Gimesia maris: one gene and its partner. The protein of the gene in region 1 binds, or shares a complex with, the protein of each later gene. Links are inferred from orthologs where the notes say so. Each region holds a gene or a part of one and is shown on either strand. Other genes may lie near its edges. The genes, in order: accB and accD.

Region 1 (9,171 bases):
CAGTAAGGCTTGCCGTTATCCAGTACAGGTTTCCCGTTGCTTTCGAGAATCGGTTTTCCGGCAGCGTCGAAGACCTGCTTTCCACTGTTACCAAAGTTCCAGTAAAGTTTGCCGTCCGGACCGAAAATGGAAGTGTGGGCCGAGTGATCGTGTTCTCCACCAGCGATTTTGAACAGCAGTTCTTTCTTGTCAGCTTTACCGTCGTTGTTCTCATCGGTAAACAGAAACACGTTGGGGGAAGCAGCGACAATGACTTTGTTGCCCAGCACACAGATCCCCTGCGATCCGTTCACATCATTGCCCTGGTAAAATACGGTTGTCTTGTCGGCTTTTCCGTCACCGTTCGTATCTTCCAGAATCAGAATCCGGTCTCCCTCTTTGCGCGTGGGAATATCACGCAGGTTGGCGCGATAGTTGACGACTTCACAGATCCAGACACGCCCCTCGGAATCCACATCCATACTGGACGGACTGCTGATTTGCGGCTCGGAGGAAAACAGCGTCGCTTTCAGACCGGGAGCAACCGTCAGGTTGGGTACGGCCTGTTTGGAATCATGTTCGGTCTGAGCAGATACAAAAGATGTTGCAGCACTGGTAGTCAGCAGCAGGGCGGGAATGATGGCAAGCCAACGGTACTTCATGGAGTCAGTTTCCTTTTATTGATTCAAGTTGCTGTCCCGGGTCTGTGTCAATCGGTCAGTTTAAACAATTGATGTCTATTGATTCCACTCTTTCAGTAAGGCATTAATCCGGGCAGGATTATAGTTGTCCGGTTTTTCGTAATCCTGATTGGCTTCCAGCTGCTCGACCGTCACAGATGCAGATTCGACTCCCTGTGAAGGGACTTCCGCATGCGCTGTCCAGGCAATTGCATTCAGCACGAGTTTCCGAAAATCGTTATGTCCCCAGTTCCAGTGATAGTGACCGCCGGTAAAACCAAACCCGCGACCACCGTCCGGGCGTTCGTAGGCCCATGCCATGTGTTGAGGCTGACCAACAGTTTTCCGCACATCCGGATTGCCGCTATGTGCACCATCAGGACGACTTAAAGTTTCTTTGGGAGGAACCGCCGTCAGGATTGGCTGCACGTTTTTCATTTCAGGTTGAAATCGCATATGGTAATACCATTCATCATTGATGCTGAATGGTTTCACGCCCTGCGAGATCGGGTGATCGGGCAGATTTTTATAGTCGGCGGTCCAGTGTGGATTGACCGACCACCATTCTTCAAAGTACCCACCAATCCAGCGCAGAAAGGCATCGCCGGAAGCGCCTTTAGGCACTTCCACACCGTAATGCAGGTTCACCATCCCCACACCTTTTTCTGCCAGCTTGCTGAGTTCATCCAGGTGGTCGTTGTAAGGATGACGTCCGCCACCATCGCAGTAAATTACAATCGAGTCGGCATCATCCAGCACACTGGCATCTTCAGGCCAGCCTTCCGTCACAACAGTGGTCTCAATATCCAGACCGCTGTTGTTCAACGCTTCGGCCAGCAGCAGACAGCCGGCACGATGCTCGTGAGCACCGTAACCGTGACTCTTCTTGCCGGCGATCAGCACTACTTTTTTTTTAGCGCCGTCCCTGGAAGAAGTCTGGTCGCCAGCCGGCAGCTCTTTCAGTTCAATGTCACGAAACTGTACGACCATCGGAGGACCGGCATGCAGTTGCAACGCGATAATGCCGTCAGCACGGCGCTGTTCCGGATCGTTATCCGTCACGTCCGCAGTCACCACGCCATTGATTTTATGAATCAGATGATTCCCGCGGGCGATGATTTCGTAATCGTTCCAGTCTTCTTTTTTGATCTTCTTCTGGATTTCGTTGGTATCGCCAAGGTAGCCGACTACATCAATTTTTTTACCTTCACCGATTTCTGTCTTCTGTCCGCGGAGAGCCAGAATGCCCCGCTTCCGTTCTTCGTACAGAATACCGGAATATTTATCGCCGGCTTCCATATCAGCCTGGTATCCGCCCACGCGCCACTGGTCTGCCGCATTGGGTAACCTGAAGCTGCGGTACTGCACGCCCGAATTGTGACCGATGATTTTGTATTGCAGTTTCAGTACAAAGTCGCCCGGTGTTCCTCCCTGCCAGATGAGGAACGTGTTGCCTTTGGTCGGGTTGTCTTTGGTTGTGCGACCGGTAATGGCGCCATCTTCCACCGACCAGAAACGGGGATCGCCGTCCCAGTTGTCGAGCGTCTTGCCGTCAAAGATCGGCTTGAAACCTTTATCCCCCGCTTCAACGGACTGAGGGCTGAAGAACAAAGTGACACAGAACAGAGTCAGAAACAGTGAGGTGTGAAAGCGAAGCAAGCGCTGTAGTGTCATTAGTCCCTCCGGGAGAATATCAAATCGTTGAGAACCGTTGTGATTCGCTCTGGCAGGCTATAGCGGATTCAAGCGGAATACAGGCTACAGTTAAGAAGAGCTGGTTTGAGTCAGTCTTACTATCTTAAACAGACGCATGCATGATAATCCAGCGAGAAAGCGGAGATTACCAAATAGACAGGATTGTTAAGTAATTAATGCAAAGGGAGTGGGAGTGTTACCCATGTTTCCGAACGTGTATTACCTACATGTCCGGGCAAGACAGTTCACCCGACCGGGAAAAATAGTATCGGAAACCTGATTCTGAATAGAGTGCTTTCACTGACAGTTTCCTGTTGTCTGCGACAACCCCGGATTACATCCGGGGCTACCTGATTTTTTCACCAGGAGAGGGACGTTTTACCAGCACCGTCACTCCGCGCGTAAAAAAAGGCGCTGTTGCCAGCGCCTGGTCTCTTGTGCGTGCCTGAAATATTCCCGCTTATTGCAGGAAGACTTCTGCTTCTTCCAGGAAGTTCTTTTCGAGGGCTCGCATTTCGCCAACCGCATCTGCCAGGGCGACAGGAACAATCTGTGTTCCCCGCAGCGCGACCATGTAACCGAAATGATGCTTCAGAGCGAGCCAGCCGGCGTGTACGCCGCAGCGAGTTCCGAGTACGCGGTCTGCAGCACTGGGTGAACCACCACGCTGCAGGTGACCGAGAGTCACGTGCCGTGTTTCGAAACCGGTGCGTTCTTCAATCATGTGGGCAACGGTTTCACCAATGCCGCCCAGTTTGACGTGACCGAAATCGTCAACTTCGCCGTCCTGGGTGGTCAAGCCGGACTCCTCGCTGAACTGGGCACCTTCGCTGACAATCACAATGCCGTACTTTTTGCCGTTGGCACGACGTCGTTTCAGCACATCAATCATACGGTCCATTTCAATCGGCTGTTCGGGAACCAGCGTGTAATCGGCGGCCGTTGCCAGACCGGAGAACAGTGCGATCCAGCCTGCATGACGTCCCATGGTTTCAACCACCATGATGCGCCGATGTGACTCGGCCGTGGTTCGCAAGCGGTCGACGGCTTCCATCACGATATTAATGGAAGTATCGAAACCGAAGGTTACATCGGTCGAACTCAGGTCGTTATCAATGGTCTTGGGACAGCCGATCACGGGGGCTTTATGATCGCTCCAGAGTTTGCTGGCTACGCCCAGTGTGTCATCACCGCCGATGGCGATCAGACAGTCCAGACCCAGCTTTTCAAGTGTCGCCAGTACTTTGGGTACATCTTCTTCTTCATTCTTATAAGGATTGGTACGGGAAGACCCCAGGATGGTTCCCCCTTTGAAGATGATGTCGTCTGTGTTTTCTGAATTCAGTTCGATGTAGTTACCTTCAATCGCGCCGCGCCAGCCTTCCAGCAGACCATACACTTCGCCGCCCGCATTGCAGATGACGCGTACGGCACCACGAATCACCGGATTCAAACCAGGACAATCTCCACCACCCGTTAAAATACCAACTCTCATTATTCTACCTGTACCTGTTTTCAAAAAAGTAACGTCTCTGACTGTGTTTGAGAGACTCAAAATATGACCAGCTTACAATAGGAAGTGAGCGAAACTTCGCTTCCGAAACCGAGAAGTTTTGCCGACACAGGACCCCTGGCGGATGAGCGAAGTGAATGCCCGCAGGTCTGCTGCAATACAAAACGACCGAATGTTCGTCGTACCAATCTCCGGGAACAATTTACCAGGTTCGTTCGATAAACGTGGTATCGACCTTACCCTCAATGAACGCCGAGTGATTAAAGATCTTCTTCGCCAGGGGAATCGTGGTCTTGATCCCTTCAATCACGAACTCATCCAGGCAACGCCTCATACAAGCCAGCGACTCTTCACGCGTCGGTTTGTGGACAATGAGCTTGCCAATCAGAGAATCGTAATAAGGGCCCACGGTGTACCCCTCGTAAATATGCGAGTCAAAGCGGACACCCGGCCCGCCGGGAACCCGCAACTTTGTGATTTTGCCGGGTGATCCACGAAAATCATTTTCGGGATCTTCCGCATTGATACGGAGTTCGATGGCAGATCCCAGACAGGGAATATTTTTCTGCTTCAGATCCAGTTTCTCACCGGCAGCAATCCGAATCTGCTGTTTGATCAGATCGATGCCTGTCACCAGTTCGCTGACCGGATGTTCGACCTGAATCCGGGCATTGACTTCGATGAAGTAAAACTGGTTGTCGGGTCCGACCAGAAACTCCACCGTACCGGCGTTGGTGTAGCCAGCGGCTTCAATCAATCGACAGGCGGCTTTACAGATGTCTTCACGAACCGAGTGAGGCAGGTTCGGAGCCGGGCTCTCTTCTACCAGTTTCTGGTGTCGTCGTTGCAGACTGCAGTCACGCTCCCAGAGGTGAAGCACGTTGCCGTGATTGTCGGCCATGATCTGCACTTCGACGTGCCTGGGATTTTCGATGTATTTTTCGATATAGACGCCGGAATTTTTGAAGGCGGCTTCAGCTTCCGCGGCAGCCGCTTTGAGTCCGGCTTTCAGTGAGATATCATTGCGGGCCACCCGCATCCCTTTACCGCCACCGCCGGCGGTCGCTTTGATCAGTACGGGGTAACCGATCTCCTGGGCGACCTTGAGTGCTTCTGCTTCATCCGTCACCAGCCCCTCGGTCCCCGGTGACACATGCACGTTGGCAGCCTTGGCGATTTCCCGGGCAGAGACTTTATCGCCGAGTTGAGCCATCGCTTCGTGAGGCGGGCCGATGAATTCGATATTACAGCTGCGGCAGACTTCCGCGAAGTGTGCATTTTCCGCCAGGAACCCGTAACCGGGGTGAATCGCCTGCACATTACCGATTTCAGCAGCACTGATAATCCGATTGATCATCAGGTAGCTGTCGGTCGCTGCCGGCGGTCCAATGCAGATCGCCTCGTCGGCCAGTGAAAGATAATGTGCGTCCCGATCTGCTTCACTGAAAACCGCAACAGTTTCGATTCCCATTTCACGACAGGCACGTATCACCCGCAGTGCGATCTCACCTCGGTTTGCAACCAGTATTCTTTGAAACATGTGTTTTTGACTTGGTAAAAGGACACTACATCTGAGTTTCTGAACGCAACAGCATGACCTGCTTCATCGCGAACTTTCTACGATAACAGGCTTCAGCCCTGGGAGATCCGGAACAGAGGCTGGCCGAATTCGACCGCTTCGCCATCTTTCACCAGAAGCTCCGTAATCGTTCCATTCATCTCAGCTGGAATCTGATTGAAGACTTTCATCGCTTCGACGATACAGACAATGGTATCTGAGCCCACTTTGGAACCCACGCTGACAAACGGGGGATCGTCAGGACTCGGAGAGGCATAGAACGTACCCACAGTCGGACTCTTGATCACAGGACCGGCATCAGCAGCTGGTGCCGCTTCTGTCGGAGGAGCCGGAGCGGCTGCAGGAGCGGCCACGGGAGCAGGAACTGCATGTTGCATCGGTGCCGGAACCATCGAAACGGTCTCCTGTGGCCCACGACGCAATTTCCAGGTCTCTTCGCCGCGCTTCAGATTGACCTCGGTCAGTCCGTGCTTTTCCATCATTTCAAACAGAGTCTGAAGTTTTTCCAAATCGAAAGGTTCGCCTTTCGGCACCTCGTTTTTTGCCATTGACCTACCTTAATTTCGTATTCTCATGCTGCACTCGCATTGCCTGCTGTAAACTAAGGACGGATTGACAATAACGTCCCTCAGCAACGCGTTCCAGATTTTCACTCTATCAGCTGACCATATGGGAAAGGGACCAAACGCTTACGTCTTGCGCGCACGCTCTACCCCGCCTGACATGTTAAGAACCAGATTCTAAGCCAAATCGTATCAGAAAACCAAGAGAAACGGGGGAGTTTCTCTAATAAATTCGGGCACAACCCGGCACGTTTTCCCGACAAAGCCTCTGCAACGTAAGTTCCTGTCCTAATACCTTTAACGATCATTTAAGGTGACCTCATGATCCAAATTAGAACGAAACGCAATCAACACACATCCGAACACTATTTCTTTCCCCCTCAGAGGGAAGCTGATTCATAATCTTTGGGAACACTGGTCATAACCTCATGTCCCTTCCGCGTAACCAGTACATCATCTTCAATTCTCACGCCCCCCCAGCCAGGGAGATAAATACCCGGCTCAACCGTCACGATCATGCCCGGCTTCAGTTCCGTTGGCACATTTCCCCCCAGGCGGGGGCCTTCATGAATATCCAGACCAATCCCATGTCCGAGGCTATGCGTGAACTGCTTGCCATAACCGGCTTTTTCGATGACAGCCCGCGCGACTCGATCCACGTCCCGACAGAGCACTCCGGGCCGGATTGCTTTGATTGCCGCCAGCTGTGCCTTCAGAACTGTCTGATACACTTTTTTCAGTTTGGCCGGTGGTTTCCCGTGAATGATCATCCGCGTGAGATCACTCCGATATCCTTTCTGAGTCATCGCCCCCCAGTCCACCAGTAAAAATGGCGAGTCAGCAAGCAGCTTTTCCGTCGGCATCGCATGCGGTAAGGCTGCCCGCTCTCCCACAGCGACAATCGGATCGAAGGCCGCCTGCCGGGCCCCGAACCGTCGCATTGCGTGTTCCAGTTCGTGGGCCCCCTGCAGTTCTGACATCTCAGGAGTCAGCATCGCCCGAAACACTTCAAAACCGCGCTGGGCCTGCTGAACGGCTTCGCGAATCTCCTGAATTTCCGACGCGTCTTTGATCATCCGCAGTTCTTCCACCAGCCCGGCAATCGGGATCCACTGGGCGGCAGGAGTAATGCCACTCATCGCATCCAGCAGTTCACAGGTCACAATATGGCTTTCAAATCCCAGCTGGGGCAGATGCGATTTCTTGAGCACCTGCTCCACCGCCGCAATCATCGATTCGGTCGCTTTACGAATGTAGACATCCAGATCCGGACATTCTTCCTCCAGTTGGGTCGTGTACCGCCCGTCACTGATCAACACCGTCTGCCCCTTGCCGATCAGCAGAAAACTCGAATCCCCGCTGAATCCGGTCAGGTAAGTCACGTTTGTTTCGCTGGTAATCAGCATTGCTTCGGCCCCCCTGCGTTTCAGCAGCGAAATCAGTTTTTTTCTGCGGGCAGCCAGATAATCTTTACTCATGTCGATCCTTTATCGATGATGTCAGTCAATTATGTTTTGAAAACAGTGGGTGGTCTGATTTTCTTCCGCTCATGAATTACCGGTTAAAACGATCATGGCGGATCTTATCTCTTTTAGCAGAATTTTGCGAAGAAAAAAAACCGAAGTTTCAGTTTCCCGGTTTGAAGTGCTATGATTTCAGCATACAGAAGCTCTGAATTCTCATCTGATTCCTCACTCTCTTTTCTGAATATCGATTCTGCATGAATGAACCAGCCAACGAACTGATTTTCAAAATTCAGGATATGGATTGTGTCGAAGAAGTGACCATTCTCAAACGGGAACTCTCTCCCCTGGTCGGCGGTGAAGAACATCTGTTCTTTGATGTGCTTAACAGAAGAATGACAGTTCGTTCTCAACCAGAAGACGTCACCGCGGAATCGATCATGCAAACCATCAGCCAGACCGGCATGCGCGCCGAACTCTGGAACGAGAAAGTGAAACAGTCCGAGAAAGGCACACTCTGGTCCCGGCAGGGCAGAACCATACTGACCACTCTCAGCGGGATCTGCATGGGAACCGCTTTTCTGACACACGTTTTTCTGACGGGCAGTTTTGGAGCCGCCCTGGGCGCGGAGCAGGCGGCGCATGGCGCAATGCCGCTCCCGGTCCGCCTGCAATATCTGGCCGCCATCATCGCCGGTATCTGGTTTGTGTTGCCCAAAGCCTGGTTTTCCCTCAAGCGTTTGCGTCCCGATATGAACCTGCTGATGTTTACTGCTGTCGTCGGCGCACTCTTCATAGATGAATGGTTCGAAGCGGCAGCCGTCGCATTTCTGTTTGCCTTCTCACAACTGCTCGAAGCCTGGAGTGTCGGCCGCGCACGCCGCGCTGTCGCCGCGCTGATGGATTTATCCACACCCATCGCCCGCATTCGCGGTGCCGACGGCAATGAAATCACCGTGGATGCCGAATCCGTCGAAGTCGGCACCACCTTTATTATCCGGCCCGGCGAAAAAATCCCCCTGGATGGCGAAGTTACCAAAGGGATCAGTGAAGTCAATCAGGCACCCATCACAGGAGAATCCATTCCGGTCGGCAAACGGGAGACGGACGAAATTTATGCCGGTACAATTAACGGCGATGGACTGCTGGAAGCGAAATGTACCAAGCTGGCAGAAAACACGATCCTGGCCCAAATTATTCGCATGGTCGGAGAAGCCCAGTCGAAGCGGGCCCCTTCGGAACTCTGGGTTGAAAAGTTTGCCAAAGTCTATACCCCCATTGTCATGGCCCTCGCATTGCTCATTCTGATCACCTTGCCCACGCTGTTTCAGGTCAGCTGGGATAACGCTATCTATCGTGCTCTGGTACTGCTGGTCATCGCCTGTCCGTGTGCGCTGGTGATTTCCACACCCGTCAGCATCGTCGCAGCACTGGCAGCGGCAGCGCGAAATGGCGTGCTGATCAAAGGGGGTGTCTTTGTCGAAACACCCGCTCATCTGAAAGCACTGGCGCTGGATAAGACCGGCACACTCACACGAGGCAGACCAGTCGTGACAATAATTGCCCCGCTGAACGGACACACCGAATCCGAGTTACTCGAACGGGCAGCCGCCCTGGAAGCGCACAGTAACCATCCCCTGGCAGTCGCCATTCTGGATGCAGCAGCACAACAGCAGGTCTCCTATCAGGCGGCAGAAGA
Region 2 (9,163 bases), 2.8 Mb from region 1 along the record:
TTTCTGGGACTGGTAGACTTCTTTAAACGGTACCAGCATCTCATCAATAGTCTGCCAGCGATCCTGCGGATACAGTTCCAGTCCTTTCATGATCGCATCTGCAATCTGAGGGTTGATTCCCGGCAGCAGTTCCTGAATCGGTTTTGGCGGTGAATTGATGTGTTGGAGTACCGCCTCCATTGTCTCTGCTGCCTTCCAGGGGAGTTGTCTGGTGAGCATTTCGTAGCAGGTTACAGCATAGGAAAAGATATCAATTTTCTGGCTGGTCTTCTGTCGCTTGATCAACTCAGGCGCCATGTAAGCAGCAGTACCAGTGCGGTTGCCAGGCAGTAAAAAAGGCGGTGTATTCGGGACTACGAGACCAAAATCGATTAATTTGAGTTGCTGTTCATTATCGACCATGATATTGCGGGGACAGATATCACGGTGGATCCAGTTTTCATTATGGAAGTACTGAATGGCTTCGCCGAGCTGAATCATGTATTTCAGACAATTGGTCCGCATGTCCTCGTTTTGTGCTTCGACAAGAAAACTGAGGCTGTAACCTTCGATGAACTCCATGACCAGAAACTGCTCACCTTCGGAAGTCAGTCCATGTTCAAATGTTTTGACAATATGAGGGTGCTGAAACTGAACTGCAATGTCGCCTTCCCTGGGTTTGTTTAACCCTACGAATCTGGCCTCCAGTTCTTCCGTTTTCTGTTTATGGAGAACCTTGAGCGCGACGGTCCTGCCTGAATTGAGATCACGGGCACGCCAGACTTTAGACATACTGCCCTGCCCGACCCGACCGATCAGTTCAAAACGCTGCTTGATGTTGACGCGAGGCTGGCGGGACTCTTTGGAAAAGAAACGCTTTAAGAAGTTCATGTATTCACCAGCAGGCAAAGAGTGAATTCAGGACCAGGTTTATCCCAAGTTCAGAAGAATAGAAACCGGCCCACTACCAATAGTATAAGTGTCTTTGAGGCAATACGCAAAGTGCTGCCAGGCAAAGCTTCAAATAATACTTTTGAAGAAAGACCTGTCTCATCAATGCAGTTGGTGGCGTTGTGTTTTCTGATCAGATAAATCAGGCACAATAATCGATCAGGCGAGCCAGTTCCGAGCGAAGTTTTGGTCTGGAAATAATCCGGTCAACGAACCCGTGTTCAAGCAGAAACTCACTGGTCTGGAAACCTTCAGGCAGCGGGCTTTTAATTGTAGCCTCAACGACCCGCGGTCCGGCGAATCCGATCAGTGCTTCTGGTTCTGCGACCACAATATCCCCCAGTGAGGCAAAACTGGCAGCCACCCCTCCCATAGTAGGGTTGGTTAATACCGAAATAAACAACCCTCCTTTATCATGGAATCGCCCGAGAGCGGCAGAGACCTTACCCATTTGCATCAGGGAGAAAATGCCTTCATGCATGCGTGCACCACCGCCGGAACCACTGATAATGATCAAGGGCAGTTTCAGTGCAGTCGCCTGTTCGATGGCGCGTGTCAGCTTTTCGCCTACTACAGATCCCATACTGCCCATAATGAAGGCAGAGTCGGTGATGCCAATCACCAGGGGGCGACCGCGCATATATCCACGCCCTACAATACAGGCATCTTTCATGCCCGTTTTCTTCTGCTCAATCAGGATCCGGTCTTTGTATGTTTTGTTTTTGTCCGCAAATACTAACGGGTCACCGGCGGTGATATCCGGAAACCATTCTTCAAAACTGTCAGGGTCAAGCAGTTGCTGAATGCGGGTTTCTGCTGAAATGTAAAAATGATGATCACATTCCGGACAAAGGCCCAGTCCCTGCTCGACCTGCTTGCAGAAAACTGTGGCGTTACAGGCGGGACACCGTTGCCAGAGCCCTTCCGGTACTCCCCGTTTGGGGCGGGAAGTATGACTTAACCATGAATCAATATTAGATTTCGGAGCTGAACTCATCTTATTTGGCCTCCTCGAACCGCCACTTCTCGGTGTGGTTTCCTTGACCCTGGGGGGAATCCTTCTTTTCTGTTTGATCGTCCGAACTTACCTGCTTTGAATCACTTTTTTTGGGAGGCGATTCAAGAATTTCGAACATTTCATTCTGGCAAAATTTCCCGTTGTGCTCAAAAGAAATTTTATCTTTATTCTCATTTCGCAACAGGCAGGAAATAATTGTTGCCAGAGGTTCAGAAGCTACGATAGCAAAATTCTGTTTCTTTTTCAGGTACTTTTGTAGTGTTTTTTGCACGCGTTTCACTGCTTCAGAGGCCAGTTCTCCCTCGGGGGGGCAAACTGTTTCTGGTGATTCGGTCCATTGTTTCAGCAGTTTCGGGTATTTCCGGCGTACTTCCTCGTACTCCAGTCCCTGCCAGAGGCCCTGGTTCAAATTTTTCAGCCCTTCTTTTTCCTTGACAGGAATTCCCAGGTTTTCCCCTAACTGCTCAGCAGTTGACAGGGCTGGTTCTGAAGAGGATGTGATAATCGTTTCTATCCCTGAGTTTTCAATCTGCGCAACGAGATTCTTGACCTGCTCCTCACCTTCCGCGTTCAGAGGAAGGTCGAGCGTTCCTTGTATTCGTTCATCTTTATCAAAGTCTGTACAACCAGGTCGTATCAGCACCACCGTTGGCATTATTAGGTATCTCTTTTAAGTTGAGGAAGCTGTCTTGCTCCCGGCTTTTGCAGCCAGTTCGCTGACAGCTGTAGAATAGTCGGCCTGATCAAAGATGGCACTTCCAACTACAAAATAGTTGGCGCCTGCGCCGGCCGTTTCAGCAATGGTATCCATGGCAATTCCGCCGTCGACCGACAGTATCGTGTCGGCGGGAATCATTGATTTCAGCTGTTTGATTTTCTCAATGCTCGATTCGATGAAGGATTGTCCGCCGAACCCGGGTTCCACGCTCATAATCAGGACCAGGCCCGCCTGATCCAGGTAGGGTTCGACAGCACTCAGGGGAGTTTCAGGACTGACGGCCAGGCCAGGGATGACCCCCGACTGATTTAAATGTTTTAAAATATCACCGGGATCGGGAACTGCTTCGATATGTACGGTGATGGAATTACAGCCGGCTTTGATGTAGTCATCAATGTACTTTTCCGGATGGCTGATCATTAAGTGCGCATCAAAGGCCATGCTGGTCAATGAGCGGACTCGTTCAATCAACAGTGCGCCATACGAAAGGTTGGGGACAAAATGACCATCCATAACATCCCAGTGGAGTACTTGAGCGCCAGCATCTTCCAGCAGTTCGATTTCCCGATGCAGATTACCGAAATCACACTTCAGCATTGAAGGTGCGATCACGGGAGAATTCGAATTCAATTTATACTTAAGTTCTGAGTTAGTCATAGATTCCAGAAATACTATACGATGGAAAGTCAAAAACAAGTGCCTGGGTGATTATCCAGTCTGAATGCAGTATTTTCCCATATTCCACAATCATGTGATCTCAGATCGAAGTTGTGATTATTTAACTGGATGCGGTCTGGAGTCAGTACGTTGAAATCATCATCAGTTAAATTATGAGACTGGCTTTAATTGTAAGCGTCACATTTTGACAATCTGATTGAGCAGAGTCTAGACGAAAGTTAAATGGCGGGTTGACCTGTATACGTTTGTCTGGTTTGAAAAACAGCCGAGATGAAACTCATCTCGGCTGAAATTTCGGACTGAATCAAGGCTTGTATTCTGCAAGCTCTGATACAGCTTATAGTTGGGCCAGACGAGCGATCATGTCTGCGGTCCGGTTTGAATAACCATATTCGTTATCGTACCAGCTTAAGACCTTGAGCATTTTTCCACCAATTACTGTTGTCCAGCTGGCATCAAAGATAGAGCTGTGGGTATTTCCCACGATATCGCTGGAAACGATGGGGTCTGTGTTATACTCCAGAATGCCCTTCATTGGGCCGTCTGCAGCAGCTTTCATGGCAGCATTGACTTCTTCGACGGTCACATCTTTACTCAGATTCACGACCAGGTCAGTAATACTGCCTACAGGTACTGGAACACGCAGGCTGAGCCCAGTTAATTTACCATTCAATTCTGGCAGGACGAGTCCCACTGCTTTCGCAGCACCAGTCGTTGTCGGAATAATATTCAGAGCAGCGGCTCGTGCCCGCAGAGGATCTGAATGCAACTGGTCTGAAACACGCTGGTCGTTGGTGTAAGCGTGCACGGTCGTCATTAAACCGTGTTCAATTCCAAAGTTTTCATGCAGGACTTTGGCCATGGGAGCCAGGCAGTTTGTTGTACAGCTGGCATTTGAAACACAGATGTGCTCAGAGGTCAGCTGGTCATCATTGACACCAAATACAACAGTCATATCTGGTGTATCTTTCGCAGGTGCAGAAATGACAACTTTACGAGCTCCAGCGGTCAGGTGGCTGTCGTAACCTGGTTTTCCGTCGGCTTCACGGTTTGTGAAAAAGCCCGTCGACTCCAAAGCCACTTCGACTCCCAGTTCTTTCCAGGGAAGTTCACGGGGATCACGTTCAGCACAGACACGAACTTTTTTACCATTGACGATCAGATCGCTTCCATCGACGTCAACAGTTCCAGGAAAACGACCCTGAACACTGTCGTATTTTAACAACCAAGCCAGTTTTTTAGGATCTCCGAGGTCGTTGATGGCGACTACTTCGAATTCTTCTGGACGAGCAGCGAGTGCTCTGAATGTAATACGCCCAATACGACCAAAACCATTAATACCAACCTTTACCGCAGCCACAGGACTTACTCCTTCGTTTAATGAACCATTAGATGTGTATATTTGACGGCAGAGGTGATGGGGAACGATCCCACAAAGCTCCTCTGTCCGCTGTCGGGTAACTTTCAATCGGGGTGGATTGTAATAGTCTCAGGACGACCACACAACCGAACGCCGACTTCGCTTTGATTTCTTTGTTATGCAATAAAGTTAAGTATTTCGTGTCAGTTAGTACATTTGTTAATTCAAAATAGGATATCAATAAATTGTTTAATCAAATGACTGTGCACCTGTGATTGTTGGAGTCTAAGTATACTGGGGAATTCCCCTCACTTCTGCTTCTATCGATAACAGGAGGTCAAGGGGCTTAAGAAGAAATGACGATAGTGCTTAAGGGGAGATCACGTACTTTTGGGGGGATTATATCGACAGATTTTGCATAAAAACATGTTGATAAGTTCTTGCTGGTATTTATTTTAGCTCTCCACGCCTAAGTCTTATTTACACTTCAATTACGTTCCCTAATCACCAGGACGGGCTGATGGACGATATTCTGCAGGAGTTTTTGGCAGAAAGCTGGGAGAATTTAGGTCAATTAGACTCGGAAATAGTAGAGCTTGAGAAAGATCCCCAGAATGCTGAGCTGATAGCCAGTATCTTTCGCACTATTCACACTATTAAAGGGACCTGTGGTTTTCTTGGTCTCACAAATCTTGGTGCAGTTGCGCATTCGGCAGAAAATGTTCTGGGAAAGATGCGTGAGCGGATGCTCGAAGTGTCTCCGGGAGCGATTTCGCTGGTTCTGGAGGCTATCGACCGGATTAAAGAGCTCTTACAGGGCCTGGAAGCAACCGGAGAAGAACCGAAAACAGATCATTCGACTTTAACTCTGATGTTGGACGAGCTGGCTAACCTGGCGACAGCTCCGCTGGAGTCACCTCCTCAGCAGCCCCCTTCTGCTCCTGTTTCGGGGCAAGTCGAAGACATTTCAGTGGAAAACCAGGTTGAAGATAAACCGCTCGGCGGACCGAGTCCGACTGACATCGCTGATTCCAATGAAAGTGAACCAGCCGCACTCACTGATTCTCATCCAGAGGTTCTGGCAGAATCAGCAGATCCGCTGACTCCCGCTGCAGGTGGGACCGAAGAGGGAGCAGTCCGTTCTTCCAAAGTAAGTGTGGCAGACCTGTCTATTCGTGTGAATGTGAATGTGGTTGACAGTCTGATGAACCTGGTGGGTGAACTGGTACTGACACGTAACCAACTGTTGCAACTGGCGCGGGGGGATGAGGAGTCGAAATACGCTGCTCCCATCACTCATTTGAATCGGGTGACAACAGATCTGCAGGAAGGCGTGATGAAGACACGCATGCAGCCAATCGGGAATGCGTGGAACAAGCTTCCCCGTCTGGTACGCGATTTATCTCAGGTGACGAATAAACATATCGAACTGGTAATGACCGGGGCCGAAACGGAACTGGACCGAACCGTTCTGGATGCCATCAAAGATCCCCTGACTCACATGGTGAGGAACTCTGCCGATCACGGCATTGAGTCCTCTGAGGTTCGTAAAGCAGCCGGTAAAGCAGAATCGGGAACGATTCACTTGAACGCGTATCATGAGGGCGGACATGTCATCATCGAGATACAGGACGATGGTGCTGGAATCAGTCGTGAACGGGTTTTGAAAAAGGCAATTTCACAGGGATTAATCAAAGAAGTCGACGCACCTCATGTGACGGACAGTCATGTGTTTTCCATGATCTTTCAGGCAGGATTCTCAACAGCGGAACAGGTCAGCTCCATTTCCGGGCGCGGCGTAGGCATGGATGTTGTTCGAACTCAGATTGAAAAAATCGGGGGAACTGTAGACCTCAATTCTAAAATGGGAAAAGGGACGACAGTCAGAATTAAAATTCCGTTAACCCTGGCGATTGTATCTGCACTGGTGCTGGAGAGTGGTTCACAGCCTTTCGCAATCCCTCAACTGGGCGTGGTGGAACTGGTTCGACTCTCTGCAGAAGACTGCAAAAAAATCGAGACGATTCATGATAAAAAGGTATTTCGTCTGCGAGATCGTCTGTTACCACTCGTGCATCTGAATGAAGTTTTGCAACTGGAAGAGGATACTCCCAAAGATGACGATCTGCAGGACACGAACATCGTGGTGGTTCAGGTAGGTGAAGATCAGTTTGGACTGATCGTTTCCCGGATTTTCGATACCGAAGAAATCGTGGTAAAGCCGGTAGGACGCCTCTTAAAGAATATCGGACTCTACCAGGGAACGACCATCCTGGGAGATGGTCGGGTGGTGATGATTCTCGATGTGGGAGGAATCTTTAATCAGTGTGGCGGGAGTTCAGCTCATTCTCAATCGGTTGCCGAAGAAGCAACGGCGAGTTCTGACCGGAATACCATCAGTATGCTGCTGTTCGGTGTGAAAGATAATGTGACAATGGCTGTGCCGCTGTCCCTGGTCGCACGACTGGAAGAATTTCCGCTGGAAAGTATTGAATTAAATGGAGACCGCAAGGTAGTCCAATACCGCGATAACCTGTTACCGCTGCTTTCAATCGAAGGCGCTGGTTTTGGTGGTGGAGAACCCGTTGATCCGCAACCTGTTATCGTCTTTTCTGAAAATAACCGTTCGATGGGACTGATGGTTAATGAGATCAAAGACATTATTGATGAGCAGCTTGTAATTCGGATGCAGTCAGATCGGCCGGGCGTGCTGGGGACTGCCATCATCGGCAAAAATGCGATTGATGTGATTGATACTCAATATTACGTGACCCGCTCAACGCCGAACTGGTTTGAAAAAGTTGAAGATAAAAAATCGTTTCGAGTTTTAATTGTGGATGATTCGATGTTCTTCAGGCAATTGGTGGCAACCGCGCTGGAAACGGAAGGCTACTCTGTAGTGGCCAGGGACAGTTGCATCGCCGCTGTCGAACTTCTGGAGAAAGATTCCAGGTTCCATGCCGTCATTACAGATCTGGATCTGCCAATGATGGATGGTTTTGAGTTCTGCGAATGGCTTAAGTCTCAGCAGAATACTCAGGAGTTGAGTGTGATTGCTTTAACCTCTGCAAACAGTTCTGCAGATCAGGCCCGGGCCCGGGAGTCCGGTTTTGATGAGTTTCTGGTTAAATTTAATTCGCATGAACTGATCTCCTGTCTGGATGAGTCTTTTGCACGATTGAAATATAAAACAGGAGTAAATGCATGAGCATCGCAGTCACCGATTCCGGTAGTGGGATGGAGTCTCAGTTAGATTATTCGAGTCAGTATGTCTCGTTCCGCGTTGATGACCAGTTACTGGGCATGCCTGTAAATATGGTTCAGGAAGTGTTGACGGAGCAGGTGATTTCACCGACACCACTGGCACGCGCGGAGATCAAAGGTCTGTTAAATCTGCGTGGTCAGATTGTAACAGCCGTGAGCCTGCGCAAACGCCTGGGGCTGCCTGACCTGGAAGACGACCGTTCTATGAATGTTGTTACGCGGGTGGGTGAAGAATCCTTCAGCCTGCTGGTTGATGAAGTTGGCGATGTGATCAATGTGTCAGGTCGCTCCATGGAGCCGGTGCCAAGAACTTTGGATCCACACTGGCGGGCGGTGACCATTGGTGTGTTTCAACTGGATGAAGGATTGTTTGTCATCCTGGATGTGGAAACAATTTTAAATTTTGAGTGATGTTTTACTAAAATCTGGTGTCTGAATAAGGGCTCTGCTTGTGGATCTCAATGTCACTGCATTGCGGGAATCGTTCGAACTGGTTGCGCCACGTGCTGACCAGTTGGCAGAACGGTTTTATGAAAAGCTGTTCGAGGACTACCCCGATCTGCTGCGCTATTTCACGCATACCGATTTTTCAGAACAGCGCGGGAAACTGATTCAGGCGCTGGTTCTGGTTTTGAAGTCGCTCGAGAGCCCCCCTGCACTGACCAAAGTGTTACACCAGTTGGGGAAAGAACATGGCGAAATGGGCATCCAGGATGATGACTACCCGCCAGTCACGGATACTCTGCTCAGAGTGCTGGCAGAGTTTGCTGAAGATCAATGGAGTGAAGAGCTGGAAGAGACCTGGCGTCAGGCTCTCAAAGCAGTTTCGACAACGATGATTGAAGGTGCCCAAGACTCAAGTCGCGCAAAACAGCTTCAATCAACGGCAGTATCAGGCTCAGTGGGAGCCGGTTTTGAAGAAGTGGATTCCCTGGTGGAAGACCAGCCGATTTCAGAACAAGATGACCAAACCAATTCAGAACTACCTTTACGATCTGAAGCACAGATCAACCATCCGAAGGAGAAGAGTATTATGTCGATTGATTCAGTACAGAATACGGGACAGAGCGCGGCTACTGAACAGTCGCAGGATACAGATCAGTTTTATGGTATTGTGGAACACAGTCCTCAATCCATTCTGTTTCTGAACCCGGAAGGAACAGTAACCTACGCGAATCATAAAGGTCAGGAACTC

What was found.
Region 2: the proteins of accB (region 1) and accD are in contact, whole or in part, in a solved structure (PDB 8UXZ), measured with the Escherichia coli proteins. The link is inferred for Gimesia maris from one-to-one orthologs.

Annotation. Positions count from the first base shown.
Region 1 is NZ_CP042910.1:442,168-451,338, reverse strand. The notes cover bases 4,248-7,198. They hold accB (acetyl-CoA carboxylase biotin carboxyl carrier protein), read right to left. Parts: upstream 5,995-7,198; coding sequence 5,500-5,994; downstream 4,248-5,499. Other genes in these bases: GmarT_RS01655 (M24 family metallopeptidase), read right to left, coding at 6,390-7,198; accC (acetyl-CoA carboxylase biotin carboxylase subunit), read right to left, coding at 4,248-5,407. In the rest of the region: GmarT_RS01680 (PVC-type heme-binding CxxCH protein), read right to left, coding at 1-641; GmarT_RS01675 (3-keto-alpha-glucoside-1,2-lyase-like domain-containing protein), read right to left, coding at 717-2,333; GmarT_RS01670 (6-phosphofructokinase), read right to left, coding at 2,815-3,849; more of accC, read right to left, coding at 4,070-4,247; more of GmarT_RS01655, read right to left, coding at 7,199-7,487; GmarT_RS01650 (heavy metal translocating P-type ATPase), read left to right, coding at 7,730-9,171. UniProt on the Escherichia coli protein: This protein is a component of the acetyl coenzyme A carboxylase complex; first, biotin carboxylase catalyzes the carboxylation of the carrier protein and then the transcarboxylase transfers the carboxyl group to form malonyl-CoA.
Region 2 is NZ_CP042910.1:3,267,954-3,277,116, forward strand. The notes cover bases 1-2,943. They hold accD (acetyl-CoA carboxylase, carboxyltransferase subunit beta), read right to left. Parts: upstream 1,928-2,943; coding sequence 1,073-1,927; downstream 1-1,072. Other genes in these bases: GmarT_RS12160 (serine/threonine protein kinase), read right to left, coding at 1-870; GmarT_RS12170 (histidine phosphatase family protein), read right to left, coding at 1,929-2,603; rpe (ribulose-phosphate 3-epimerase), read right to left, coding at 2,619-2,943. Outside these bases: more of rpe, read right to left, coding at 2,944-3,323; gap (type I glyceraldehyde-3-phosphate dehydrogenase), read right to left, coding at 3,682-4,704; GmarT_RS12185 (hybrid sensor histidine kinase/response regulator), read left to right, coding at 5,225-7,912; GmarT_RS12190 (chemotaxis protein CheW), read left to right, coding at 7,909-8,379; GmarT_RS12195 (methyl-accepting chemotaxis protein), read left to right, coding at 8,420-9,163.